DNA from 2 places in the Bacillus sp. H1a genome. Region 1 is predicted to be linked to the other one. Evidence: riboswitches for the same ligand, from Rfam matches in the RefSeq annotation. Region 1 holds a riboswitch; the other holds the start of a gene.

Region 1 (7,452 bases):
ATGGGGGCGTTAAGTTTTAATATGTTTCAAAATAGTATGATGTCTATATTTGAAAGGCATTCTTTTGAAACTGGAGATACGGTATTACATAAATTAGACGCAGAAATATTGAGAGATGTTGCAAAAGACCCAACGGCAGAAAGAGAAAAAAGAGAGAAATTAACAGAGAAATTAGATGAATCAACGAAAGAATTGAACAGTGTTGGACAAACGTATGTTGTTGGAGCGAAAAAAAATGAAAAAGGTGAGTTACAAATCGTCGGTTTGTCTACAGGTTTAGCAAATGTTGTTGAAGTAAAGCCGGGAGACTATTATAAACAACCAGATCGTTGGATGAAAGCATATGATAAAGTAATGAGCACGAAAAAAGCAAACATGACAGAAGTATATGAAGACGAATTAGGATCATGGGTAACGATATTAGAGCCAATTAAAGATGGAGAAGATAATATTGTGGCAATTGTTGCAGCCGATGTAGATGCCTCTATTGTTCCTAGTACAAAGGAAAAATTCATTATACAAGGTTTAATGTTTATTTGTATTTCTGTTTTAATTGCAACTGTTATTCAATTCTTAATTGTACGTAACGCACTTGCTCCATTGCGAGATTTACGTGAAGGATTGCGCAAAGTCGGTGAAGGTGATTTAAGTATTAAATTAGAGGAGAGACCAGATGATATTGGTATTATTAATGCGTATTTTAATAATACCATCGAGAAGTTTAAAGGAATTATAGATAAAGTGAAGCAGACAGCAGAACAGGTTTCCTCATCTTCACAAGAATTGTCAGTGAGTACGAAAGAGAATAGCATGGCAGTTCAAGAGATCGTAAGTTCTATGGTTGAGTTAAGAGCTGGCGCTCAGTCACAAGAAACTGCAGTACCACAGTATTTAGGTATTGTATATGAAATGGAAGATAAGATGGAAGAGATAACGAATGCTGTAAAACAAATGGCGAAAGAGTCTGAAGGTATGGAGCACCATTCAGTAAAAGGAAATGGTGTTATTGAACAGACGATTAATCAAATGAACATAATACAAAATGCAGTACAAGATTTATCTTCTATCATTTATTCTTTGGAAACAAGATCAAAAGAAATTAGTGATATTGTAACTGTAATTACAGGTATTTCAAATCAAACTAATTCGCTAGCTTTAAATGCTTCTATTGAGGATTCACGTGCTGAGGAAACCGGAAGGGGATTTGCCGTTGTTGCTGATGAAGTGCGTAAATTAGCAGAGCAGACGGAAGCATCAGCAAAAGATATAGCGAAATTAATAGGGGAAACACAAGCTGAAACGGAAGAAGCTGTTGTTTCAATGCAAAAAGCTTCAAAAGAAGTAGAATCAGGAATTAAACTTGTTCAAAGTAGTGGTGCTTTCTTTGAACAAATTTCAAGGTCAGCACAATCTGTTACAAATCAAGTTAGAGTTGTTTCTAGCAATTCAAGTGATATATTGCAAAATAGCCAAAATATTGTTCGTGTTGTAAATGAACTATCACTTATCGCAAATACGTATGCGAATAGTAGTAGTAATATTGAAGAAAGTATGAAAGAACAGGAAATGTCTGTACAAGATATTGCTGAATTAGCTAGTTCTTTAAGCTGGCTTTCACAGGAGTTACAAGAGTTAATTGGGGAATTCAAAAGTTAAATGAAATGATTATACATGCTTTTGTTTGTTCAATAAAATAAATCATGCTACAATGAAAACGAATTAAGAACCGGGGAGCCAATTGGCTGAGAGGATGTAAGTATACATCGACCCTCAACCTGATCTGGATAATGCCAGCGTAGGGAGTTACTTTAAAGTGATGTAGCATAAGTTATTATAGAATAACTTGTATACAAGGCTTTCCTACATGGTAGGAAAGCCTTTTCTTTTTTTTGGAAACATATTTTGTAAGGGGGATTTTATTATGTCACAACAAGTTACAATTTCATTTTCAGTAGTACCACAAGCGAAGAACAAAGATGTGTATTCCGTTGTTGATAAAGCAATTGAAGTTGTACAACAGTCGGGAGTTCGTTATGAAGTAGGGGCAATGGAAACAACGTTGGAAGGAGAATTAGATGTACTTCTTGACGTCATTAAACGTGCGCAACAAGCTTGCGTCGATGCTGGAGCAGAAGAAGTTATCACTTCTATTAAAATTCACTATCGTCCAAGTACGGGCGTAACGATTGACGAAAAGGTTTGGAAGTACCGTGATGAATATGCAAAACCAGAAGCGATCTAAAATAATTACAACAATTTGGCTTATCCTTCTCATTGCTATGTGGGAAGGATCTGTTTCATTATTTAAAATTGAGCCGTGGATTTTACCGAAGCCATCAGCAATTGTGCAAGAGTTAATTGGAATGAAAGATTTACTATTACCGAATACAGTGCAAACGTTACAGGAAGTAATAATTGGGTTGTTTTTTGCAATTATACTTGGGACGAGTATTGCTATCATTATGGATGTTATCCCGTTATTTCGGATTTTAATGAATCCGTTGCTAGTTATTTCGCAAACAATTCCAATCGTTGTGCTCGCTCCATTATTTATTATTTGGTTTGGGTACGGAATGTTGCCAAAAGTAATGGTTGTTATTCTTGTTTGTTTCTTCCCAATTGCCCTTAGCATTTTAGAAGGTTTCCAAACGGTAGATAAAAATATGCTGAAACTGTTACAAACAATGAAGGCGACGAAATGGCAAGTTTACCAGAAAGTAAAGTTGCCAGCAGTGCTCCCATACTTTTTCTCAGGTTTAAAAATTGCAGTTACATATAGCGTAATGGGGGCAATTATCGGAGAATGGCTCGGTGCAAGTGAAGGGTTGGGGGTTATGCTTACGAGAGCTACAAAATCCTTTTTAACTGCTCGAGTATTTGGTGTTGCAGCGATTATCGTCATGGTGACATTATTCCTGTACTTTATTGTTGAATTTATGGCAAGAATAACAGCACCATGGATATACAGAAAGGGCGGCAGAAAATGAAAAAAGGTTTAAAAATTATGTTAGCTGCATTATTAGCAGTTGGTGTTGCCGGATGTAATGCGGCGAAGAAAGAAGAGAGCACAAGCAAAGAAAAGAAAGTGAAAGTCGTTTTAGATTGGTTCCCAAATACAAACCATACTGGTTTATATGTGGCGAAGACTAAAGATTATTATAAAAAACAAGGGTTAGATGTAGAAATCATTCAACCAGGTGATAATGTTACGGCCGAACAAATGATAGCTTCAGGAAAAGCTGATTTTGCGATAAGTGCACAAGAAAATGTAACATTGGCTCGCGTTGAAGGTATTCCTGTTGTGTCGGTCGGTGCAATTATTCAACATAATACATCTGCTTTTGCATCGTTAAAGAAAGATAATATTGCTTCAGCGAAAGATTTTGAAGGTAAACGTTATGGTGGCTGGGGAGGACCAGCAGAAGAAGCGACGTTAAAGACAATTATGGATAAACATCAAGCTGATTTTAATAAAGTTGAAAAAATTATTCTTGGACAAACAGATTTCTTTAAATCAATCGGTCGTGATGCAGACTTTGAATGGATTTATTATGGATGGGATGGAATTGAAGCGAAGCGTCAAGGAAAAGAGTTAAATACAATTATGGTAAAAGACTTAGATCCAGCACTCGATTTCTATAGTCCTGTCATTATTACAAGTGAAAAACATACGAAGCAAGATAAAGATTTTGTGAAAAAGTTTATGACTGCAACGACGGAAGGTTATAATTTTGCAATTAAAGAACCGAAAGAAGCTGCTGATATTTTAATTAAGGCTGTTCCAGATGTGAATAAAGAATTAGTACAAGAAAGTCAAAAGTGGTTAAGTACAAAGTATCAAGATGATGCAAAAGCGTGGGGAGTACAGAAGGAAGAGATTTGGACGAATTACATGAATTTCTTATATGACAACAAAGTTATTAAAAAGAAAATTGATGTAAAAGATGCTTTTACAAATGAATTCCTTCCAAGTGAAAAATGAGTGGATTACAAATAAAAGATATTGTAAAAGCTTTCGATGGAAAGAATGTATTAGCAAATATTAGTGCTTCCATACAAGAGGGAGAGTTTGTCTCCTTTGTGGGCCCAAGTGGTTGTGGAAAAAGCACATTATTAAATATGATTGCGAGTGTTGAACAACCAACGAGCGGAGAAGTGTTTTATAACGAGAACTATGTAAAAAAACAAGATGTTGTTAGTTATATGCCACAACAAGATTTATTACTACCGTGGCGATCTGCTTTGCAAAATATAGTTCTTCCATTAGAAATCGAAGGGAAGCCTAAAAAACAAAGGCTGACAGAAGGAATGGAAGCATTAAAGCAGTTTGAGCTAGATGAATATGCAAATCATTACCCAGATGAGCTATCAGGTGGAATGCGTCAAAGAATTAGTTTCCTTCGCACATATTTATGTGAAAAGCCAATTATGCTACTCGATGAGCCTTTTGGAAAATTAGATGCATTTACAAAAATGGAAGTACACAGTTGGCTTTTAAATTCTTGGCATCAAGAAAAGCAGACAATTGTTATGGTTACACATGACTTAGATGAGGCAATTTTGCTTTCTGATCGCGTATTTATTTTATCTCAAAGACCGGCATCAATTGTTGGAGAGGTACAAGTGAAATTACCTCGACCGCGAACAATGGATATGTTAACATCTCTGGAGTTAAAGAAAGATAAGGAAGAAATTTTAAGAGTATTGGCTCCTTATATGAAAAAATAGAAAAAGCCTCTTAACAGTTTTAGTATAATTACTGTTAAGAGGCTTTTTTGCAGAACATGAAATGAATAAGAAGGAACAAAAGGAAAAATAGCGAATAGAATATAACAGAGTAGTTTATACTCGTAATATAACAAATGTAAAAGGAGTGAAAGGATAAAATGACTTTATTGACTGTTCTTCAAATGGTTTTAGCTTGATATGGGAGAAGTCTGCCCATTTTTAAAGATTAAGCTAAATTGAAGACAGCAGGTAAAGAACCTTAATCCTTTTTTACGATAATAAATTGTAATGGGTAAGGTGTATTCACCTTACCCATTTTTATATGTACAACTAAATAAGTCTTTATGCTGTTGTTCTCTCTATTTAGCTTATGAACTATAAGTAGAGGAGAGAGATAAAATGAGTATATTAACAGTAGAAAATGTAAGCCATTCATATGGTGAGAAAACTATTTTATATAATGCATGTTTTCGATTATTAAAGGGCGAACATGTTGGGTTAGTAGGGAAAAATGGAATTGGAAAATCAACATTGTTACGCCTGTTAACAGGAGAACTTATACATGATGATGGGAAAATTGAATGGTTTCCACATGTGAAGGTTGGCTTTTTACAGCAACATATGGATTTACAAGAAGGTATAACAATTGAAGAATACTTGCAAAGTGCATTTTCTAGTTTGTATGCGATTGAATGTGAAATGTTAAAAATTACAGAAGAGATGGCTATAACGGAAGAGATAGGGAAACTATTAGTAAAGTATGGCGAGCTACAAACGATACTTGAAGGTTCTAATTTCTATCAAATTCGTACAGAAATTGAAGAAGTAGCAACCGGTTTAGGCTTGTTTGAAATAGGGATGGAAAAGGATGTTTCAAAGTTAAGTGGTGGTCAGCGGACAAAGTTATTACTTGGAAAACTCCTTTTAGAAAAAGCGGATGTTTTATTATTAGATGAGCCAACTAACTATTTAGATACAGCGCATATAGAATGGTTGCAATCGTATTTAAAAATGTATGAAAAAGCTTATATTATCATTTCGCACGACGAGGCATTTTTGAACAATATTACGAATGTCATTTATCATCTAGAAGAACGAAAGGTTAAGCGCTATGTAGGAGATTATGAAGCCTTTTTGCAAAGTTATCAATTACAAAGGAAACAATTACAAGCGGCGTATGCGAAACAACAAAAAGAAATTGCACATTTAGAAACCTTTATTCAAAAAAATAAAATTCGAAAAGCGAAACAAGCAAAAAGTCGTGAGAAGGTATTAGAGAAAATGCAAAAGGTGGAAAAGGTTAACGATGTACCTCGTGCGCGTTTTGATTTTAATGTTTATACTGAGCCAGTGAGTCGTATATTACAGGTAGAGAAACTGAAAATTGGTTATGGTGAACCGTTATTTCCAGAATTGGATTTTCAAGTAAAAAAAGGGGAAAAGATTGCAATTGTTGGTCATAATGGGGTTGGAAAAACAACAGTGTTAAAAACATTACTAGGACAAATAAAGCCGTTAAGCGGTTCAGTTTTTATTGGTGAACGGGTAAAACCAGCTTATTTTGCACAAGAGGAATTCGCTTCAGAAATAACTGCACTAGAAAGAGTATGGGCAGGGAGACCAGATATGACAAGAAAAGAAATCCGACAAGCATTAGCAAAGTGCGGATTGAAAGAAGATCATGTTTTAAAACCTATCCATTTATTAAGTGGAGGGGAACAAACGAAAGTACGATTATGCGAACTTATCGTAACTCAAAGCAATGTTTTAATTTTAGATGAACCAACTAACCATTTGGATACAGAGACTAAGATGGCTTTGCAGGAAGCGTTAAAACAATATAAAGGTACGGTTTTAATTGTTTCACATGAGCCCTCTTTCTATAAAGCGTGGATAACAAAAGTATGGAATATTGAAGAATGGAACGTTTAAAAATAATCACAAAGAAAAGGCATTAGCTTTTATGAGCTAATGCCTTTTCTTTGTAATTAACATGATTTTCGAGAATTCTTACATGAGAATTGTATGAAGAAGCACTCTTATGGTGCGCTTATAAGCGTGCTTTTTCTGCGATTATATTTATAATAATACTAGATGCCTTTCCCTAATAGGCCACTATCTTTCTTTGTATATATATAGATAGTTTGAAGTGGAATAAAAATTATTCCTATATGTAAAGGATAATGTGATTAGTATGGGAAGACAATAGTAATTAAAGGAAATTCATGTAAAATTCAGCTGAGCTTCATACAAACTTCATATTAGAAACTAAATATAAATATAATAGATTATTAGAATGTTTATTTTTTACTTTTTATAAAATTAAAAGTTTGAATTTAGGAATTAACGTTAAAACCTAAATCCAAACCTTATTGAAATAATTAAATAAGGTTACGTTTAGTTTTCACTAATGACTGCATTTAAAAGTTCAGCAGGATTTCCTGTTCCTGCGCCTCTGATTGTAACGAATCCACCCGGAGGAATTTCGCCACTCCACCCTACATTAGTAATTACATAACGATTATTTGTTTTACTACTAATTTTAGAATCCAAAACTTGTGTGTCTTTGCTATTGCGTAATGTAGCAGAAAACTGAAATTTCATGTAAAATAATAGTAAAAATATGTAAAGGAGGGAATAGTGTGGATGTGTTTTTGAATATTGCTGAAGAAAAAATTCGTCAAGCAATACGGAATCGAGATCTCAATAATATTCCGGGAAAAG
Region 2 (7,452 bases), on a different contig from region 1:
TTATGGCAATATTGCATGCGATATGGATTTTGTAACACTTTCTCAATATTACATCTCACTATCTTCAACAAAACTGGAGCGTCTGCATTTAATAAATAAGTGGAATCATCATTCTGAGCCAGAACTACTTTGCTTTCTAATAACGCTTGTTCTATCTCTATTAATATATCGTTCGACCATACTTCTAACGTAATTGTTTTTAATCCCTTTGGCGCAAATAAAGGTAATTGTTCATTTTCAGTATTAGTTAATATCTTTTCACATTCTGGAAGCAATGTGAAATATGGAAAACTTCGCTGGAATTCATTAAAAAGTTCCTCTTTATCTCTTACTTTTATACCAAATTTTATTTTTGTTCCTTGAACTTTATATATTTTTTCATTATATGGAAGTAGCACTCTGACATTCGTTCCCGCAATATACTCTTTCGGATATTGAAGAATATGATCTAACACTACTTCTCCTCCTATCTTAAAATCATCTTTTAAATTTCTATAAAGTTTAATCCACTTTATTCCTTTTTTCGCTTGTTGCACTTTTAACTTTACAAATCGCTGCTTTTTATTTTCCGATGCAAATTCAGGAGTTGAAACTAGTATTAATCCGCGTTTCCGACTCAAAAGTATAGACATATCTTTATGATTATATTGTTGATAAAATCGCCTAATCCCTATGGATACTTTCAAAAGTGGAATATTCTCGCCTCCACGAGTTATATATTCAAACCGATACACATAAGCGAAATAATCTTGTGTTTCTTCATCTATAATTGGCTCTGACATCGCTTCACAAATATTTTGTGATCGAAGTGGTGAAAAATATATTTCTTCTTCATTCTTATTATTCATACGTACAGGCTGTTCGCAAAAAACATGTGTAATTAATGCTGGAACCCATTTAAAATATGTTTCTTTATCATGTAATACTGGTAAATTACATATTAAATCATAATGCCATTCTAAACATGGTGGATCTGTTAATTTATTCGGTTTCCAATCATGAATAACCGCATACCAACTTTGTAAAATATAGTCCAACTGTTCTTGTCTCATTGGTTCTTTTGAAACAATCCAAGGCGTATCTTCCTTTAATATATATGGATTATGCTGAATGAATAATATGTCAGAGAACATATCATACAATCTTTCATTTAAAAGTTTTAATTTGCTCGTTAATAAAAATGTTCTATAATGTATATCTACAATATCAAGCCATTCAATGGGAAAATATATATATGCTACTTTTTCATTAAAGAGGGGTTCTACTACATCATTAAATGTTAATAATTGTATTTTTTTCATACTATGAATACTTCCTCTCTTTATTAATTATCTTGATTATGAATAAAACTAAAAAAGCTCGCTAATTTTTATAAAGCCCAATCTAATTAATTTAAAACCAAGTACTTCAGAAGAAACATTTTAATCTAATTATACGAATATAACATTACATAAACCAACCTCATGAAAGATACCAATACTTTCTTATATTTCACGTATTACTTTTACCATATTAATCCCTCCTTACATCGCCTAGTATAATACAAAACGATTATATGATAAATCGTTATATTCTGTATATATAATTTACAAAATATTTACAGAAACTAAATATATTAAAAGGTATCGCCTCTTTATATAGCGATACCTTCACTATACTCTTTTTTAAAAAACACCTTTAACTTCTTCATTCACCGGCCATTTTTCTAATGTATATGCCATTTCCCAAAATGAATATTCATATTGACTACTAATAATAAAGTGTTTTCTCATACGATTACGGTCTGCCTCTGTTACTTTTTCAGCGATAGTATCTAATCGTGTGATTTGCTCTTCTACTAATGTACGGAACCAATCCGATCCATATGCAGAAATCCATTCTTGATAGATGGGTTCTTCTGGCTGACTTCCTTTTAAACGTTCACCAATTTCATAATATAACCAATAGCAAGGTAGTATAGCTGCAATAATATCTCCTAAATGCCCCTCATAAGCAGCACGATACATATGGGATGTATACGCATATGCAGTTGGTGCTGGTACAAAATTGTCTTTTTCTTCTTTCGTAATTCCTAATTTCTTAGCAAAGTTCTTATGTAATGATAACTCAGCTTCATATGTATTTTGTGCATGATGCGCCATACGAGCCGTCGTTTCTAATTCAAGGGCCTTTGCAGCACCTAATGTTTGCACTCGTGCAAAATGACTTAAATAATATGAATCTTGGAGCACATAATAACGGAAACTAGCTAAATCTAGTGTTCCTTCTCCGAGTTTTTTCACAAACGGATGATTGAAACTCGATTCCCAAATAAAATTTACTTCATTACGTAATGACTGTGAAAAAGACACTTAAATCCCTCCAATAAATAAAAGTCTACTTTTGAAACTATATAATAAGTACTTCTCCTGGTTTCTAGTGCTGTAAAATAAAAAAACTTTCTTTACAAGCGTAAAGAAAGTGAAATAGACATCAAAAACGTATTCGTTAATCATTATCCGTCTTCTCCACTTCCCTACGCTAGCATTAACCAGATCAGGTACTAAGAGTCTCAAAAATACTTTTGATCTCAGCCTATTATAGGCACCCCTAGTGGATAAATATATAGTTTTCGTATTCATCATAGCATACTTCTTGAAACTGTCAAACTTATTGGATTGTTCTATTAAAATAATAAACCAATCATTTTTTAAAAATTAAAATCCTTCGTTTTTCCTTACTTGTAAAGACGTTTCAACGATCATATCTAATAGCTTACTATAGCTAATTCCCGCTGCTTCTGCGCTTTTTGGCAACAAGCTTGATTTTGTCATTCCAGGTAACGTATTAACTTCCATTACATATGGAATTCCATCTTTTACAATCATATCAACTCTAGCGTAAACACTACATTTTAATGCTCTATAACAAGCAATTGACGCTTTATTTACAAGATCTTTAATTTCAGCTGGAAGTTCTATAACTTCTTCAACTGTACTAGCATCATCATATTTTGCATTGTAGTCAAAAAACTCAGCTGCATGTCGAATTGAAATGATAGGTAACTGTTTTCCATCAAAAATGGAACACGTAATCTCGTCACCTTTTATATACTTCTCAATTACTACTTCAGAATCCCATTCGAATACAGTTTCCAGCATAGAAATTAATTCATTTTTATTATAGACGATTTTTACTCCAACACTCGATCCGCCAGTGTTTGGTTTTACCACTAATGGAAAGCCTAACTTATCTAACTCTTCAAGCTTTAGATCCTCCATTTTCGTAAGTTCAATCCAATCTGGTGTTTCTACTCCTTCATAACGCAAAATCTTTTTCGAAATATTTTTGTCCATACATATACCGCTAGATAACATATTACTCCCGCTATAAGGGATACCTAAACTCTCAAGCGTTCCTTGAATTGTCCCATCTTCTCCGTATTTTCCGTGTAATGCTAGCAATGCAAAATCAATGTCTTTCGCTTTTTCAATTAAATCAATTTTTTCATTTAACGTAATTGGAACTATTTCATACTTACTCTTATCTAAATGTGCAATCATTTCATTCCCAGTCATAATTGATACTTGTTTTTCAGAGGATACTCCTCCCATAATAACGCCAATTCTCATCTTCTCAACTCCAAATTTCATTTTTTAATGTATCACCAATTATTTGAATACCGCTAACAATTTCCTTTTCTTTCAAACGTGAAAAGCCTAATCGGAAAGTGTTCGCTCCTCCTCCATCAGAGTAAAAAACATCTCCAGGAGAAAACGTAACTCCTTTCTCATAACATTTTTGTAAAAGTGTGCGGGCATGAATTTTTTCTTCCAATTCTATAAATAAATGAAGTCCACCATCTCCAGTCATTCTTTTAAACGGGATGTACTGATTACACGCCCCAACAGCTAACTCATATTTTTTCTTATAAACAGATCTTGCCTTTTTTAAATATTTTTCGAAATATCCTTCATGTAAATATTGAAACAGAACAGCTTGATCTAACGTTGATGTGTGAATGGTCCTTGCTCTTTTTACACTTTCTAAATAATGAATCAGTTCTTTGTCTGCAATGATCCAACCTACACGTAAACCAGGGAAAAGTACCTTTGAAAAGCTACTAATATAAATCACATTATTACCAGCCCCAGCAAAAGTTAATAATGGCGCTAAATGTGAACCTGAATAACGTAATTCTTCATTAAATCCGTCCTCTATAATAGGAATCTTATATTTTGAAAATAACCTCATCAATTCCGTTCTTTTCTCCGAACTCGTAACAATACCGGTTGGATTATGATAAGAAGGAATTAAATACGCGAAATCAAAATCCTTTTCACGCAAACTTTTTTCTAATTGATTCGTATCAATACCATCATCTCTCATATCCATCCCATGAACTTCAAGTCCATGTAAGCGAAAAAGCTTCAGTGCAGCATGGTGAGTTGGATTCTCACAAATAACACGCCCTGATTTCTTCGATAAAGAAGATAATACAATATCTAACCCTTCTGTAAATCCGTTTGTAATTAAAATATCTTTGTTCGAAATGTCTACACCTTTCATTTCCATGTAATGAAGTAGATAATTCATTAACGGTCGATAACCTTTTGCATATCCGTAGTTCAATACGATATTCCCTTCAATGGACATACGAGTAAGAAAAGCTCTTTTGAAATTTTCAACATCAAATAGCTTTTCGTCCGGGGCTATACTATTAAAAACAATCATTCCTTTTTCCCAGCGAACACCATGTTTCATTAAATCTAATTCATCCGCTAATGCGGTAACTGTATTGAGTTTATTTTTCCAATCTATTTCAACAGACGAAGTGTTACTTATATCCACCTTCGCAACAAAATTTCCTTTTCCTTTAACTGCATAAATTAGCCCTTCTTGTTCTAAATCCGCATAAGCAGCGAGTACTGTATTTCTGCTCACAGATAATAATTCACTCAGTTCTCGGGTTGATGGAATTTTCTGGTTCCCTAACAAATGCCCTTTCATAATCATCTTTTTCAAATAATCCTTCAATTGAATATAAACGGGACGATCTTTTACAACTTTAAAATCCTTAAACAATTCCTTACCCCCTGCAATTATTTTTGCATATTTATTTCATTCTCAAAAGGTCCACTACATATGTATTTTTTATTAATAGCGGTACGGTCTTACAAATCTTTACGATATAAGTTAATTACATCTTTTAAAGCAGCAGCAGCTGCTCCGCGTGGATTAGAAGCTCCACCAATTGTAGTGACTTGTCCCATTGTATCTGTAAAGAACGTAATTCCTTTTTCGGTACCATTTATATTTGCTAACGGGTGCTCTTTCTCTATATCACATGGTTGTACCTTTAAGTTTATCTTTCCATCATCATCTTTATATGCTGATGCAATTAATTTAATAGATTTATTTTGTTCCTTCACATTTTGAATTTGTTCTTTTGTAATGTCTTCTATTCCTTCGATATGTATGTCTTTAAGTGAATACTCTGTTCCCATTAAACTATTCGTCAAAAGTAATAATTTACATGCGCTATCCATCCCGCTAATATCTAATAATGGGTTAGTCTCCGCAATTCCTTTATTTTGTGCTTCATGCAACGCTTCTTCAAACGTTTTATCTTCTTCATACATCTTTGTAAGAATATAATTTGTTGTCCCGTTCAATATTCCTTCTATCTTTTCAATATGGCAACCTGCTAAACTTAGTTGTCCAATGTCTAATGTAGGTAACGCAGCCGCAGTTGCACCGCTATACCGAATACGTGAGCCTGAAATACGTGCTTCCTCATTCAGTTCACTCCAAGCTGTAACAAGTGCGCCTTTTGAAATAGCTACTACATCCATTTGATTTTCAATAGCTTGTTCCATGTACTGTTTCCCTGGATTTCCATTTTTAAGATTTGTAGCAGTTGATTCAACTAATACAGTACCATTTATATTAATAGTTCCACGATTCTCTGGATAATGTTCTATATATTTTTCAATTGCAGCAGTACCGCCACCATATAACAATAAATCATTAATAGACAAACCTTCCTCATTATGTATTGCAATATTTCTTCCTATCACTCCACTAACAACTAAATCAATTCCATATGTTTCATTTATATATAAATGTTTTTCGTTTAATAATTTTATAAACTCTCTTCCTACTGTCCCATACCCTGATAATACAACTTGAATTTTCATAATATCCCCCCATATTTTCTACCAAATCCCTCTTTCAATATAATATAAAGCGCCCTCGAATTCCATCGAGAGCGCTTTATTATTATCTATTTCGGTAACCGTGATAATTTTTCTGCAATTGTTTTATAAAACTCTTGGATATTAGAAAAACCTAATGTGTCTGAAACGCTTAATCCTACCATATCGAGATGGTCCCAATTCACTTTCGTTTCGATATGATTCCATTTTCCAATCTGTAAAGACTCATTATCATTTACAGCAATATTAGACGAAGGCGCAATCATAGAATTTGTATTTACTACACCATCATTTTGCCACCAAGACGTATCAATTAATGGTCGGTTTTCTTCATACCTTGTATAGGAGCCTAAGAAAAATGCATTTCCCATTAATACTTTATTCATCGTAATATGGGGTAGATGCAAACCTGTTAAAGGCGTTGCTTGCGAAGCATGCCCACTATACGATAAGTAATACACATCTGATTGTGTTTTTACCCAATTGTTCAATTCATTTGCTCCATCAGTACTTAAATCCCATTGACTTAAATCTTTTGTATTTTTCCAAATTGAACTATTTAGAATACGATCAGTATATTGCAAAAAGGGCTCTCCGGCACTCTTCTTAATACCCCATTGATCCAATTTAAAATCATATAATGATAGATTATTATTCCCTCCCATACTCGCAGCCGCAATAAGTAATTCTTTAACAAACGGCAACAGACGACTTCCATCCGCAAGTGTTGTACCATTATGAGGAGTTGCTAATGTTGTAACGCTATGAACATATGATTTTCCACCTTCAAATAAAGGTGAGATATTCGTATTCGGATGATTTTTCACATAATTCTTTTCTTCAAAACTTCCTTCTTTTAACAACTGAACTAAAGTTCTCGTTGTTTGTCCACCCATGCTATGTCCAATTAGGTGAACTTTATTTGATTCACTCCAATTCGGTGCAAACCCGCTATAAGTTCGGCCAAAACGATTATGTCCATGTTTTTCTGAATGTGCTGTACCATAATCTACTGTTCCCCCCTTAATTTGCGCATATAATTCACATGCTCGGTCCCAGTTACTAGAAACAGGTCCCACAGCAGCTGTATGTACTGTATAACCATTTCGTTTTAAATCTTCCTGAATATCATTAGAACCACCCCAATATTTTACCCCTAGCATTTCCTCTCTACCCCATCCCGCAAATCCATTTACTAAAACGATAGGATAATTATTTTGTGGCCTCTCTTCAGCGTAAGTTGTTTTCGCTGTGA

Evidence for each region. Region 1 has a riboswitch for thiamine pyrophosphate ahead of U860_RS0124125 (MTH1187 family thiamine-binding protein). Riboswitches for the same ligand answer to the same signal wherever they lie in the genome.
Region 2: it holds a riboswitch for thiamine pyrophosphate, as region 1 does, so the genes downstream of both, tenA (thiaminase II) here and U860_RS0124125 (MTH1187 family thiamine-binding protein) in region 1, are expected to answer to the same signal.

What each region holds. Positions count from the first base shown of each region.
Region 1 is NZ_AYMH01000055.1:9,822-17,273, reverse strand. It holds gene U860_RS0124130 (methyl-accepting chemotaxis protein) at 1-1,656, shown strand, start outside; TPP riboswitch at 1,718-1,819, shown strand; gene U860_RS0124125 (MTH1187 family thiamine-binding protein) at 1,922-2,242, shown strand; gene U860_RS0124120 (ABC transporter permease) at 2,214-2,987, shown strand; gene U860_RS0124115 (ABC transporter substrate-binding protein) at 2,984-3,982, shown strand; gene U860_RS0124110 (ABC transporter ATP-binding protein) at 3,979-4,728, shown strand; gene U860_RS0124105 (ABC-F family ATP-binding cassette domain-containing protein) at 5,128-6,660, shown strand; gene U860_RS35690 (hypothetical protein) at 7,126-7,281, opposite strand; gene U860_RS0124095 (DUF1992 domain-containing protein) at 7,371-7,452, shown strand, end outside.
Region 2 is NZ_AYMH01000029.1:144,491-151,942, forward strand. It holds gene U860_RS0114655 (RNaseH domain-containing protein) at 1-1,301, opposite strand, end outside; gene tenA (thiaminase II) at 1,665-2,351, opposite strand; TPP riboswitch at 2,496-2,601, opposite strand; gene U860_RS0114670 (D-alanine--D-alanine ligase) at 2,697-3,611, opposite strand; gene U860_RS0114675 (PLP-dependent aminotransferase family protein) at 3,616-5,064, opposite strand; gene U860_RS0114680 (homoserine dehydrogenase) at 5,154-6,179, opposite strand; gene U860_RS0114685 (lipase) at 6,266-7,452, opposite strand, start outside.